Regions from separate parts of the Pectobacterium artocarpous genome, predicted to be linked through region 2. Evidence: predicted binding sites of a transcription regulator. Region 2 holds the regulator's gene; the other holds the start of a gene.
What was found. Region 2 encodes ArgR, which controls arginine synthesis, uptake and breakdown. Its sites were predicted from a motif close to ANTGAATAAAAATACANT; they were not measured.

Region 1 (7,395 bases), on a different contig from region 2:
AAGAGTAAAGCGTTTGCGGCGTGGACAAAAACGTCAGGAACGTTTTTGAACGTCGCTTGCGACAGCCCTGAAAGGCTGAATCTCAGGGATGAGATTCATATCTGCACAAGCCGAGCGTACAAGGACGTATTCACAGCGTCTTTACGATCTATCCATTATCACCGTGAGACTGATTTTTTCAGCCAAAAAGGCCGGTTAGATGACCGGCCTATGCTTTTGCTGTCTGGTGTAATTAGCCCGTATTACGCATACCCGCGGCGACACCGGCGATGGTGACCATTAGCGCCAGTTCCAGATCGGCATCCGGCTGTTCCTGCTGACGTGAACGATGCAGCAACTCGGCCTGCAACACGTTCAGGGGATCGGTATAGACGTTACGCAGGGCGATCGACTCGGCGATCCACGGTAGATCCGCCATCAGGTGATCGTCGTTGGAGATCGCCAGCACGATGTTGATGTCGGCAGCCAACTGATCGCGCAGCTGTTTCCCTAACGGCCACAGTTTCTCTTCGACCAGACGCTGATCGTAATACTCTGCCAGCCACAGATCGGCTTTGGCGAACACCATCTCCAGCATACCGATACGCGTCGAGAAGAATGGCCAGTCACGGCACATCTCTTCCAATTTTCCCTGTTTGCCGTCATCTACCACTTTCTGCAAACCGGCACCCGCACCGAGCCACGCTGGCAGCATCAAACGGTTCTGTGTCCAGGCGAAAATCCACGGAATAGCACGCAGGCTTTCCACGCCGCCGTTTGGACGACGTTTGGCCGGGCGTGATCCCAGCGGTAGCTTACCCAGTTCCAGTTCCGGCGTAGCGGCGCGGAAGTAAGGGACGAAATCCGGATTCTCACGCACGTATCCACGGTACATATCGCAGGACACGCGGGACAGCTCATTCATCACCTCATGCCATTCCTGTTTTGGCTCCGGCGGCGGTAGCAGGTTTGCTTCCAGAATTGCACCGGTATACAGCGCCAGACTGCTGATAGTGACTTCCGGTAGCCCATATTTAAAGCGGATCATCTCGCCCTGTTCCGTCACGCGCAGGCCACCTTTCAGGCTGCCCGGCGGCTGTGACAGCAGCGCGGCATGAGCTGGTGCGCCACCGCGACCGATGGAACCGCCACGTCCGTGGAACAGCGTCAGTGCGATACCGGCTTTCTCACAGGTTTTGATCAGTGCATCCTGTGCACGGTACTGCGCCCAGGATGCTGCCATTACACCCGCGTCTTTCGCGGAGTCGGAATAGCCGATCATGACCATCTGCTTACCCTGAATAAAGCCGCGATACCAGTCGATGCTCAGCAACTGTGTCATAACGTCATCGGCATTGTTCAGGTCGTCCAGCGTTTCAAACAGTGGCGCGACAGGCAAGGCAAACGGACAACCTGCTTCTTTGAGCAGCAGATGAACGGCCAGCACATCGGAAGGTGTGCGTGCCATCGAAATGACATAGGTCGCGACGGAACCGGTAGGGGCTTTAGCAATGACCCGACAGGTATCCAGCACTTCTTTGGTCTCTGCACTCGGTTCCCAATAGCGTGGCAGAAGCGGGCGTTTGGAACTAAGTTCGCGGACCAGGAAGGCTTGTTTATCGGACTCAGACCAGCTTTCGTAGTCACCCAGCCCCAGATAGCGGGTAATTTCAGCTAGCGCTTCAGTGTGACGGGTACTTTCCTGACGAACATCGATGCGTACCAAAGGCACACCGAAACAGCGCACTCGGCGCAGCGTATCCAGTAGGCTACCGTCGGCGATGATGCCCATGCCGCAGGCCTTCAGAGACTGGTAACAGGCGTGGAGCGGTTCCCAGAGTTGTTCGTTGGTAATCAGCAGATCTTTAGGAGGCAATCGCTCTTCACCTTTCAGGCGCGCTTCCAGATAGCTCAGCGTGCTGCCCAACTGTGAGCGCAATGACTTCATGATGGCACGGTACGGCTCTTGTACCTCGCTGCCACCCGCTAGCTCCAGCAGTTCCGGCGTACATTCTGACATCGACAGTTCTGATACCAGCACCTGAATATCGCGCAGGAAAAGATCGGCGGCTTTCCAGCGGCTGAGTAGCAGCACATGGCGAGTGACTTCTGCCGTCACGTTCGGATTACCGTCACGGTCGCCACCCATCCAGGAGGTAAAGCGTACCGGTACGGCATCAACGGGCAGACGGTAGCCGAAAGCCTGTTCCAGTTGTTCATCCAGCTCACGTAAAAATGCGGGAACGCCTTCCCACAGGCTGTTTTCCACCACGGCAAAGCCCCATTTGGCTTCATCTACCGGAGTAGGGCGAATTTTCCGGATCTCATCGGTATGCCAGGACTGCGCGATCAACTGGCGCAGACGGCGCATGATCTGATTACGTTCATAGTCAGCCAGGTCGTTATGGTCGAGCTGCTTGAGACAGGTATTCACTTCCACCAGCTTGTGGATCAGCGTTCGGCGGGTAATTTCGGTCGGGTGGGCGGTCAGCACCAGTTCGATCGACAGTGATTCCACGGCATCGCGGATATCGCGTTCGGTCAGATCTTTGCTTGCTTTCAGGCGCTCAAAGGCGTTGGAAAGCTGTGCCGGATTACTCGCCGCCTCACCATGCGGTGAGATTGTGTGATATTGCTCGGCGGTGTTCGTCAGGTTAAGGAACTGGCTGAATGCGCGAGCAACGGGCAACAGCTCATCGTTAGACAGGTTTTGCAGCGTGGTCAGCAACTCCTGACGATGTTTTTCATTACCTGCGCGGGAAGATTTTGACAACTTGCGGATTGTTTCGACTTTATCAAGGATGTTTTCACCCAGTGCTTCCTTGATGGTATCGCCGAGCAGTTTGCCGAGCATACTGACGTTACTGCGCATTGCGGAATATTGTTCGTTCATAGTTACCCTGACCCATCCCTACCATTTTTGTAAGTTTATTTCACTTGACATATTTTTACGCACTGTATCCATCTAGCCACGATAAGGCGAGTTCGTCAATTGACGATTCTTTCTTCTCCTTATTCTTTGTACTTGCATTAAGGCGGGCTTGGCAATTTGTGAAATTTAATTACAAGGGCGCGGATATTAGGGCAACTTATATACTCGTCATACTTCAAGTTGCATGTGCGTTGGCTACGTTATTCGGCACACTTATTGTGTACCTCGTCTTGGCGGAGCTGAACTTTTCAAAGAAAGCAGAGTTGGGGGAGTCACACTGAAGACCGCATAGCTGAAATGCGGGGACATGGCAGCTTTTCCGGCAGTGGATCGGTGTGCTGATAGATTTTTCTCAGTAAATCCTGGGCGATGAAATCTTTCTTTTCATGGACTGTCTCAAAATAGCCCTGCCAGCGTCGCTGACAAGGCCGCTTTCATCGGATCAGTGGTGGCAGAAGTGATGAATCACCTGCGAAATCAGCTCCCGCGTCGGTTTGATAAATTTGGTGTCAATATATTCATCCGGCTGGTGCGCCTGTTCGATCGATCCCGGCCCCAGAACCAGCGTCGGGCACAGCGCCTGAATAAACGGCGCTTCGGTGCAGTAGTTCACGATTTCCGTTTTCGTTCCCAGCAGATTTTCCACCACCGATACCAGACGGTGATCGGGCGGGCACTCATAGCCGGGAATCGGCGGATGCAGTTCGCTGATGGTCAACCGACCCGGCCAACGCTGGCTGACGGGTTCCAGCGCTTCTGACAGCAGCCCGTTCAGATCGTTAAGCGTAATGCCCGGCAGCGGACGAATATCCATATGCAGTTCACAGCAGCCGCAGATACGGTTCGCAGCATCGCCACCGTGAATGTGGCCAAGGTTCATGGTGGGGTGAGGAATGTGGAAAATTGGATTGTGGTAGCGTTCCTGTAGGGTGTTGCGCAGCACCAGCAGGTGGGAAATCGCTTCGTGCATCAGCTCAATCGCGTTCACGCCGCGTGAAGGATCGCTGGAGTGACCGGACTGCCCCTGAATACGGATGGCGTTGGACATATGGCCTTTGTGGGCACGAACCGGTTGCAGCGAGGTCGGCTCGCCGATGATGGCGCAGTCTGGACGAATTTGCGTGGATTCGGAGAAATACTTGGCACCGGCCATCGTCGTTTCTTCATCTGCCGTCGCTAAAATATAGAGTGGCTTTGTCAGCCTGGTTGGATCGATATCGCGCAAGGCATCAAGAATAAAGGCAAAGAACCCTTTCATATCCGCGGTACCCAGACCGTACAGCTTATTGCCGTGTTCGGTCAGCGTGAAAGGATCGCGCGTCCAGCGGCCGTCGTCGAACGGCACGGTGTCGGTATGCCCTGCCAACAATAAACCGCCTTTTCCTTCACCTATTCGCGCTAGCATATTAAATTTATTGAGGGTGCCGGGAACCGGCTGGACTTCAACATGGAAGCCGAGATCGCCGAACCAGCCTGCCAGCAGGTTGATTAACGCTTGATTACTTTGATCGAGCGCGCTGTCGGTGGCACTGATGGACGGTGTAGCGATTAGTGCCCGATATAGCTCAATAAAAGGGGGTAAATTCATCTTCACTGTTGACAGCCTCTGGTTAGGATAGTATCAATATTCATGCATTTATTGTGAATAAAAATACAATAATGCGCGGTGAAAGGAAACCCAAAGGTAAGGCGATGGCGATTCGTCACTTTCACTGAGCTTCGCGGGTGAACTGCGTACCGACGCTGGTGAGCCCTGTTACCTGTTTCATAGATAAGTAAGAAGGTATACGGATCCCATGCTGAATACGCTGATTGTTGGTGCAAGTGGTTATACCGGCGCGGAGCTTGCGCTCTACCTGAACCGTCACCCACAGATGAACATAACCGCTTTGATGGTTTCTGCGCAAAGTGTCGATGCAGGAAAATTGATTTCTGATTTACATCCGCAGCTCAAAGGTATCATTGATGTACCGGTAAAACCGCTGACCGATGCTGAAGAAGCAGCGAAAGGCGTGGATGTCGTTTTTCTGGCGACCGACCACAAAGTCAGCCACGATCTGGCCCCTGTTTTTCTGGCGGCAGGCTGTACGGTTTTTGATTTGTCCGGCGCGTTCCGCGTACAGGATGCTGAATTTTATCGTCGCTATTATGGTTTTGAACATCAGCACCCTGACTGGCTGGCAAAAGCGGTTTACGGGCTGGCCGAATGGCGTGCGGAAAGCGTAAAACACGCACAGCTGGTTGCCGTGCCGGGCTGTTATCCCACGGCTGCGCAGTTGGCGCTGAAGCCGCTGCTGGATGCACAACTGCTGAATCCGGCACAGTGGCCAGTGATTAATGCCGTCAGCGGCGTGAGCGGGGCGGGGCGTAAAGCGTCGATGACTAGCAGCTTCTGTGAAGTCAGCCTGCAACCCTATGGCATTTTCAACCACCGCCATGAACCTGAAATTTCAATGCACCTCGGTACGCCAGTGATCTTTACACCGCATTTGGGCAACTTTGCTCGCGGCATTCTGGAAACCATCACCTGTCGCCTGCAACCGGGTGTAACCCCGCAGGATGTCGCCGAAGCCTATCACACTGCTTATCACGATAAGCCGCTGGTTCGCCTGTACGATAAGGGCGTTCCGGCGCTGAAATCCGTTGTCGGCCTGCCGTTCTGCGATATCGGTTTCTCCGTTGACGGTGAGCACCTGATCGTGGTGGCAACCGAAGATAATCTGCTGAAAGGCGCGGCAGCACAGGCTGTGCAATGCATGAACATTCGTTTTGGTTTCCCTGAAACCCAATCGTTAATTTAATGACTACTGGTCCCGACATTTCGAGGCGTGAAGCATAATGAATCCGTTAATTATCAAATTAGGTGGCGTTTTACTGGATAGCGAAGAAGCGCTGGAACGTCTGTTCACCGCGCTGGTGGCTTACCGCCGGGAACATCAGCGTCCGCTGGTGATTGTGCACGGTGGCGGCTGTCTGGTGGATGACCTGATGAAGAAACTGGCGTTGCCCGTCGTGAAGAAAAACGGCCTGCGTGTCACGCCTGCCGATCAGATCGACATCATCACCGGCGCGCTGGCGGGTTCCGCGAATAAGACGCTGCTGTCATGGGCGAAGAAACATGACATCAACGCGGTCGGCTTGTGTCTGGGCGATGGCGGCAGCACGACGGTCACACAGCTAGATGAAGCGCTGGGCTTTGTGGGTAAAGCGGAAGCGGGATCGCCTGCGCTGCTGAACACGCTGCTGTCTGCGGGCTATCTGCCAGTTGTCAGCTCCATCGGTATTACGGCGCAGGGTGACCTGATGAACGTCAACGCCGATCAGGCAGCGACGGCGCTGGCGCAAACGCTGGGTGCGGATTTAATCCTGCTGTCTGACGTGAGCGGCATTCTGGACGGTAAAGGTCAGCGCATTGCTGAAATGACGGCAGAGAAAGCCGAACACTTGATTGCTCAGGGCATCATTACCGACGGCATGATTGTTAAGGTCAACGCCGCGCTGGATGCCGCTCGTGCGCTGGGCCGTCCGGTTGATATCGCCAGTTGGCGTCATGCCGAGCAACTCCCTGCGCTGTTCAACGGCGTAGCGATTGGTACGCGTATTCTGGCGTAAGTCGTTTCTGGGTATGGCATGATGCGATACCAACGTGAATGATATTTTTAGGAGTAAGAGTTATGGCTTTGTGGGGCGGTCGGTTTAGTCAGGCAGCAGATCAGCGTTTTAAACAATTTAATGACTCACTGCGGTTTGATTACCGTCTGGCGGAGCAGGACATCGTGGGTTCGATCGGCTGGTCGAAAGCGCTGGTGACGGTTAACGTGCTCAACGAACAGGAACAGCAGCAACTGGAACAGGCGCTGAACGCGCTGCTGGTTGAGGTACAAGCCGAGCCTGAGATGATCCTGCAAAGCGATGCAGAAGATATTCACAGCTGGGTAGAGCAGCGCCTGATTGAGAAAGTCGGTGATTTAGGTAAAAAACTGCATACCGGTCGTAGCCGTAACGATCAGGTCGCTACCGATCTGAAGCTATGGTGCAAGGCGCAGATTGCCGAGCTGCTGCTGTCTGTACGCCAACTGCGTCAGGCGCTGGTCACGACGGCGGAAGCGAATCAGGATGCGGTGATGCCGGGCTACACCCACTTGCAGCGTGCACAGCCGGTGACGTTTGCCCACTGGTGTCTGGCCTACCATGAGATGCTGGCGCGTGATGAAAGCCGTCTGGAAGATACGCTGAAGCGTCTGGATGTCAGCCCTCTGGGCTGTGGTGCGCTGGCGGGAACGGCTTATCCGATTGACCGTGAGCAACTGGCAGGTTGGTTAGGATTTGCCTCGGCTACGCGTAATAGTCTGGACACGGTTTCCGATCGCGATCATGTACTGGAACTGCTATCCGATGCCTCGATCGGCATGATCCACCTGTCGCGTTTTGCCGAAGATCTGATCTTCTTCAACAGCGGTGAAGCGGCGTTTGTTGAACTGTCT
Region 2 (7,395 bases):
GCTGATAAATCTGCATCCATACTGCCAAGGCAGCAGGCTGCTTCGCCGAATAGGCGGAAGGCTCGATTTCGAGTAATAGGGATTTTTTTACCGTATCCGGCAAACTGTGAATTGAGTACTCCACTCCTCTTCCCTGGACGCCTTTACGGCGACGCTTCTCCCATCCATCCTCACGGGCGCGCTTATTCAATCCTTGTCTTGATTTCGGAAGGCCGCCTACTCCAACCAATTCGCTGGTAGCAAACCACTCTTTTTTCATTGCCTTTCATCCTGATAGTGCCATCCCTAACAAAAACGCGCTCATTTGGAAATTAATTGAGAAATTTAAAGAAAATTGATGCTATATTATTTCCAAATAATAATGTCATGTTAGCTCGGCATATAACTAACATCCGTTATTTATACCACTAATCTACAGTCGTCTTATAGCAAATAAGGGAAGGATTATGATTTTAAGGAAACAAGACTGGCATCCCGCTGATATCATTGCTGCACTGCGCAAGAAAAACACGACGCTGGCGGCAGTATCGCGAGCGGCCGGATTAAGCTCATCTACACTCGCTAACGCGCTCTCACGGCCCTGGCCCAAGGGGGAATGGCTTATTGCCGATGCGTTGAATATTCACCCTTCAGAGATTTGGCCCAGCCGGTACTATGATCCGGAAACCAATGAGCTTATCGACAGAAAAAAACTCATCCGTCCCGATTAAAAAAAGAAAAGCCGGAGATTGACATCTCCGGCTTTTCACTCTGCGTATTGTTAGCAACCGCAATGACTAGTTCTTGATGAACGTCTCGCCCAACTCAATATCTTGCTTCAGCGTGTCCAGCATGCTGTTAAGCGCGTTTTGCTCAAAAGCACTTAATGCACCGATGTCTTTACACTCTACAACGCCGTCTTTACCTAACAGAATAGGTTGAGCAAAGAAGCGGGCGTGCTCGCCATCACTTTCAACGTATGCACATTCCACCACGCCACTTTCACCTTGCAGTGCACGTACCAGAGACAGACCAAAACGTGCAGCAGCCTGACCCATAGACAACGTTGCCGATCCGCCACCCGCTTTGGCTTCAACAACTTCGGTGCCTGCATTCTGAATACGCTTGGTCAGATCGGCCACTTCCTGCTCGCTGAAGCTGATGCCAGGCACCTGAGACAGCAGTGGCAGAATCGTCACACCAGAGTGTCCACCGATAACCGGCACATTAATATCCTGCGGCTGTTTGCCTTTCAGCTCAGCAACGAATGTATTGGAACGGATGATATCCAACGTTGTGACACCGAACAGTTTGTTTTTGTCATACACGCCCGCTTTTTTCAGCACTTCTGCTGCGATGGCAACGGTCGTGTTCACTGGGTTGGTGATGATACCAATGCACGCTTTCGGACAGGTAACGGCAATTTGTTCAACCAGGTTACGTACAATGCCAGCATTGACGTTAAACAGATCGGAGCGATCCATACCTGGCTTACGTGCCACACCGGCGGAGATCAGCACAATATCTGCACCAGCAAGCGCAGGTTTAGCATCTTCACCGCTATAGCCTTTGATCTTCACAGCTGTAGGAATGTGGCTCAGATCGACAGCAACACCCGGCGTGACCGGAGCAATATCGTAAAGGGATAGTTCTGAACCTGAAGGAAGCTGGGTTTTGAGGAGGAGTGCGAGTGCCTGACCGATACCACCTGCTGCTCCGAGAACTGCAACTTTCATCCTAAACTCCTTATTATCGTAAAATAAAAAAGTGCCGTGAATTCATTTGGTTATAAACAGAATATAAAAATGGGGATAAGATCAGTCTACTCATCTTTCTGCAAATGACATGAGAGCCAAAAAATACGCTATGTCTCTAATAATAAATCAAAAACAACCATTCATTTGAAAGGTAAGTAAAGTTAATAAGCTATTGAGCTATAATGCGGTGTTCATTCACGAGCAATTAACCTGTGCGCTACATTACACCGATCAACGGCGTCTAAACAACATCATTTTGATAACATTTAATTTACTTTTATGTGACGCAGGACACATTTTTCGGACGACTCGAAGACCGAATTTTTGTGAAAACAGCGACTAGCACATATCTGAGTAAATAGACTGGAGTTATACGCAATTTAATTGCATAAAAATTCACACAACTGCATAATAGAAGGATTAACCATAACAATTGATCCGGTGCAGAATGCGAAATTCGACAAAACAAGAAGACCTCGTTAAAGCGTTCAAGGCGCTGTTAAAGGAAGAGAAGTTCAGTTCTCAAAGTGAGATTGTTCAGGCATTGCAAGACGAAGGATTTGAAAACATCAACCAATCCAAGGTCTCACGCATGCTAACAAAATTTGGTGCCGTGCGCACACGTAATGCCAAGATGGAGATGGTGTATTGTCTCCCAGCGGAACTCGGTGTTCCTACCACATCCAGCCCGTTGAAGAATCTTGTGCTGGACGTAGACTATAACGACGCGGTCATCGTCATCCATACCAGCCCTGGAGCCGCACAGCTCATTGCCCGCCTGCTGGACTCGCTCGGGAAGTCCGAAGGGATTCTCGGCACCATAGCAGGGGATGACACTATCTTCACCACCCCGGCAAGAGGCTTCAGCGTCAAACAGCTTTACGAAGCTATTCTGGTGCTCTTCGAACAAGAGCTGTAACTCACGCGCCCCGACTGTTTTTGCTACGTGTAGGCTAACTACACGTAGCGATTATCATCCAAAGACTCACACCGCAGGTAATTCAGCCAACGGCCAACGTGGTCTAACAGATACGCCCAGCGTCTGACTCGCCCCGTGGACCAGACGAACACTGCCGGCATAAGCAATCATCGCGCCATTATCCGTACAGAATTCAGGACGCGCATAAAACACCTCGCCGCCACGTTTCGCCATGACGTCGCCTAAACGCTGGCGCAGCGTCCGGTTAGCGCTTACGCCCCCCGCCATGACCAGCCGTTTAAAGCCAGTTTCATCCAACGCACGACGACATTTTATCGCCAGCGTATCTACAACGGCATCTTCAAATGCGCGGGCAATATCGGCACGCGTTTGATCGTCATCGCCATTGCTACGAATCGTATTGGCAGCAAACGTTTTTAGTCCAGAGAAGCTGAAATCCAGACCAGGACGATCGGTCATTGGGCGAGGAAACGTAAAGCGCTGCGGATCACCCGCCTGCGCCATTTTCGACAACATAGGGCCTCCAGGATAATCCAGCCCCAGCAGTTTCGCCGTCTTATCAAATGCTTCGCCCGCCGCGTCATCAATCGATTCGCCCAACAAACGGTATTCACCAATGCCCGTCACACTGATAAGCTGTGTATGGCCTCCAGAAACCAGCAGCGCGACGAAGGGAAACGCCGGTGGGTTATCCTCCAGCATCGGCGCCAGCAAATGCCCCTCCATATGGTGTACAGGGATCGCCGGTACACCCCAGGCAAATGCCAGAGAGCGACCTACTGTCGCGCCTACCAATAGCGCGCCCACCAAACCAGGGCCAGCGGTGTAAGCCACACCATCGATATCGCCAGCCTGTAATCCGGCCTCACGCAGCGACGCCTGAATTAACGGGACCGTTTTACGCACGTGATCGCGGGAGGCAAGCTCAGGCACTACGCCGCCGTAATCCGCATGTAATTTAACCTGGCTGTATAACTGATTAGCGAGTAAACCGGCTTCGGTGTCATAAATAGCCACGCCGGTTTCATCACAGGATGTTTCGATACCCAATACGCGCATTGCTGTTCCTACGTTGATAGCGATACAAGCGCCGGTGAATGCCGCTTGCTTCAAACTGTGGATAGTCTATCATAAGTGCCCTGATTTCTGCGCTGGCCACGGCTGGGTGTTTTATGATCACCGCAATGCTTTACAAAGACGCCACGTTTGCAGTAGAATTCCGCACCATTTTGAAAAGGCTGGCACAAGGCCAGCGGCAAACCGAATTTATTGAGGTGAGAGGCACATGCCGGTAATTAAAGTACGTGAAAACGAGCCGTTCGACGTAGCTCTGCGTCGCTTCAAGCGTTCCTGTGAAAAAGCAGGTGTTTTGGCTGAAGTTCGTCGTCGTGAGTTTTATGAAAAACCAACGACCGAACGTAAGCGCGCTAAAGCTTCTGCAGTGAAACGCCACGCTAAGAAACTGGCTCGAGAAAACGCACGCCGCACTCGTCTGTATTAATTTTCAGGAGGGTTTCCCTCCAACGCGTGATTAATCCGCAGACTTAGCAGTTGCATACGAAGGCCGTGCTTTCCGAAAGGAAGCGCGGCTTGTTGTCGTTTATAAGCTATATCCAATGTAACCACCTTACAGAAAGATATACATCAGGGGCTTATGGCTGGACGAATCCCACGCGTATTTATTAATGACCTGCTGGTGCGTACCGACATCGTCGATCTCATTGACGCGCGCGTCAAACTGAAAAAGCAGGGCAAAAACTACCATGCGTGCTGTCCATTCCATCACGAAAAAACCCCCTCATTCACCGTAAACGGTGACAAACAGTTCTACCACTGTTTTGGTTGTGGCGCACACGGCAACGCCATTGACTTTTTGATGAATTACGATCGTCTCGAATTCGTTGAAACCATTGAAGAACTGGCCACCCAATACGGCCTCGAAGTGCCTTATGAAAGGGGCACTGGCCCAACCCAATTAGAGCGTCACCAGCGGCAAAGTCTGTACGAATTGATGGGACAGCTCAGCGGGTTCTATCAACAAGCACTAAGCCAGTCAGCCGGTACGCCAGCGTCGCAGTATCTGCAACAGCGCGGTTTAAGCGCAGAGGTTATCAGCCATTTTGCGATCGGCTTTGCCCCGCCCGGCTGGGATAACGTCTTAAAACGCTTTGGCCGCAATAATGATGACCGCAGCACATTGAACGATGCTGGCATGCTGGTGACTAACGATCAAGGCCGAACGTACGATCGCTTCCGCGAGCGAGTAATGTTCCCCATCCGCGATAAACGGGGGCGAGTGATTGCGTTCGGCGGTCGAGTATTAGGCGACGGTACGCCAAAGTACCTTAACTCGCCGGAAACAGAGATTTTTCACAAAGGTCGCCAGTTGTATGGCCTGTATGAAGCGCAGCAAAGCCACGCAGAGCTAAAGCGGCTCTTGGTTGTTGAAGGCTATATGGATGTGGTGGCGCTGGCGCAGTTTGGCATTGATTATGCGGTAGCGTCGCTGGGTACTTCAACAACCGCCGATCACATTCAGTTACTATTTCGCGCCACAGATTTGGTGGTGTGTTGTTACGACGGGGACCGTGCCGGACGTGAAGCCGCATGGCGTGCGCTGGAAACTGCGCTACCCTATTTGAACGATGGCCGTCAGCTACGCTTTATGTTTCTGCCGGACGGTGAAGATCCCGACACACTGGTGCGTAAAGAAGGCAAAGCCGCCTTTGAACAGCGTATGGAACATGCCCTGCCGCTGTCGCAGTTTCTGTTTGAGACGCTACAACAGCAGGTAGACATGAGTTCGCCCGATGGCCGTACCAAGCTCAGTACGCTGGCGCTGCCGCTGATAGGCCAGGTACCAGGAGAAACGCTGCGGTTGTATTTGCGCCAGCAGCTCGGCAACAAGCTGGGTATTTTGGACGACAGCCAGTTGGACAGGCTACTGCCCAAAGTGGCAGAGCAGGCGCAGCCTTACCAGCCACCGCAACTAAAAGTCACAACTATGCGTATACTTATAGGACTTTTAGTACAAAACCCCAGGCTGGCGGTAGAGGTTCCTGACCTCGCGCTGGAAGGCGTTGAAGAAGACAAAGTGGCTGGTTTATCGCTGTTTCAGGATTTGGTGAAAACCTGCAACGCCAGCCCGGGAATGAACATGGGTCTGCTGTTGGAAAAATATCGCGACAGCAAGTACCGCAAGCAGCTTGAAACCATGGCTTCATGGAACCATATGATCGTAGAAGAAGAGCTCGACGAGAAGTTCAGAATCAGTCTGGCAGAGCTCTACGATCAGCTGTTGAAACAGCGACAAGAAACATTGATTGCCCGTGACAGAACGCATGGGCTCAACGCCAAAGAAAAAAAAGAGCTTTGGTCGTTGCAACTGGCGTTGACCAGAAAACACTGATACAGAGGCTTAATTGCCGATAAATAGCAGGGTTGAGCCCTGCAAAGAGCCGCTACAGGGGCCGCGGCGATAAGAAAAATACCCCTAATGCTATTGTTAGCGAACTACGCTGACCGACACCAACCCAAATACTCTGAAGTGTGGATACCGTCTTATGGAGCAAAACCCGCAGTCACAGCTGAAGCTGCTTGTCACCCGTGGTAAGGAGCAAGGCTACCTGACCTATGCTGAGGTCAATGACCATCTGCCGGAAGATATCATCGACTCGGATCAGATCGAAGATATCATCCAGATGATTAACGACATGGGCATCCAGGTGATGGAAGAAGCCCCGGATGCAGACGATCTGTTGCTAGCCGAAAACACCAATGATGCCGATGAAGATGCGGCAGAGGCTGCTGCGCAGGTGCTATCCAGCGTTGAATCGGAAATTGGTCGCACTACCGATCCGGTTCGCATGTATATGCGTGAAATGGGTACCGTTGAGCTGCTAACGCGTGAAGGCGAGATCGATATCGCCAAACGTATCGAAGACGGTATCAACCAGGTTCAGTGCTCTGTTGCCGAGTATCCTGAAGCCATTACTTACCTGCTGGAACAATACGATCGCGTTGAAGCGGGCGAAAGCCGCCTGTCCGACCTGATCACCGGCTTTGTCGATCCTAATGCGGAAGAGGACATTGCCCCTACCGCGACGCACGTTGGTTCTGAGCTTTCGAGCGAAGAAATGGACGATGACGACGAAGAGTCTGAAGACGACGAAGATTCCGAAGACGACAACAGTATCGACCCTGAACTGGCGCGTGAAAAGTTCACCGAACTGCGTGAACAATATGAAACGACCCGTCAGACCATCAAAGCCCATGGTCGTAGCCATGCGCTGGCAGCACAGGAAATTCTGAACCTGTCCGAGGTCTTCAAACAGTTCCGTCTGGTACCAAAACAGTTCGATTTCCTGGTTAACAGCATGCGCTCCATGATGGATCGCGTCCGTACTCAGGAACGTTTGATCATCAAACTGTGCGTTGAACAGTGCAAAATGCCGAAGAAAAACTTCGTCACCATGTTCACCGGCAATGAAACCAACAGCACCTGGTTTGCCGCAGCCGTCGCCATGGGCAAGCCGTGGTCTGAAAAGCTGAATGATGTAGAAGAAGACGTCACCCGCAGCCTGCAAAAACTGCAACAGATCGAAGAAGAAACCGGTCTGACGATCGAACAGGTTAAAGACATCAACCGCCGTATGTCGATTGGTGAAGCGAAGGCGCGCCGCGCCAAGAAAGAAATGGTGGAAGCCAACCTGCGTCTGG

Region 1: argC (N-acetyl-gamma-glutamyl-phosphate reductase) is a predicted target of ArgR. The motif match lies at 4,552-4,569, and genes of this name have one in related genera.

The regions. Positions count from the first base shown of each region.
Region 1 is NZ_JBJXVK010000022.1:19,825-27,219, reverse strand. Features, by position in the region: gene ppc (phosphoenolpyruvate carboxylase) at 233-2,872, opposite strand; partial or broken gene ACKQAD_RS14750 (GntR family transcriptional regulator) at 3,211-3,282, opposite strand; gene argE (acetylornithine deacetylase) at 3,354-4,505, opposite strand; gene argC (N-acetyl-gamma-glutamyl-phosphate reductase) at 4,708-5,712, shown strand; gene argB (acetylglutamate kinase) at 5,750-6,523, shown strand; gene argH (argininosuccinate lyase) at 6,586-7,395, shown strand, end outside.
Region 2 is NZ_JBJXVK010000016.1:55,538-62,932, reverse strand. Features, by position in the region: gene ACKQAD_RS11920 (DNA-binding protein) at 1-259, opposite strand, end outside; gene ACKQAD_RS11915 (helix-turn-helix domain-containing protein) at 447-710, shown strand; gene mdh (malate dehydrogenase) at 777-1,715, opposite strand; gene argR (transcriptional regulator ArgR) at 2,185-2,655, shown strand; gene tsaD (tRNA (adenosine(37)-N6)-threonylcarbamoyltransferase complex transferase subunit TsaD) at 2,722-3,735, opposite strand; gene rpsU (30S ribosomal protein S21) at 3,962-4,177, shown strand; gene dnaG (DNA primase) at 4,331-6,085, shown strand; gene rpoD (RNA polymerase sigma factor RpoD) at 6,240-7,395, shown strand, end outside.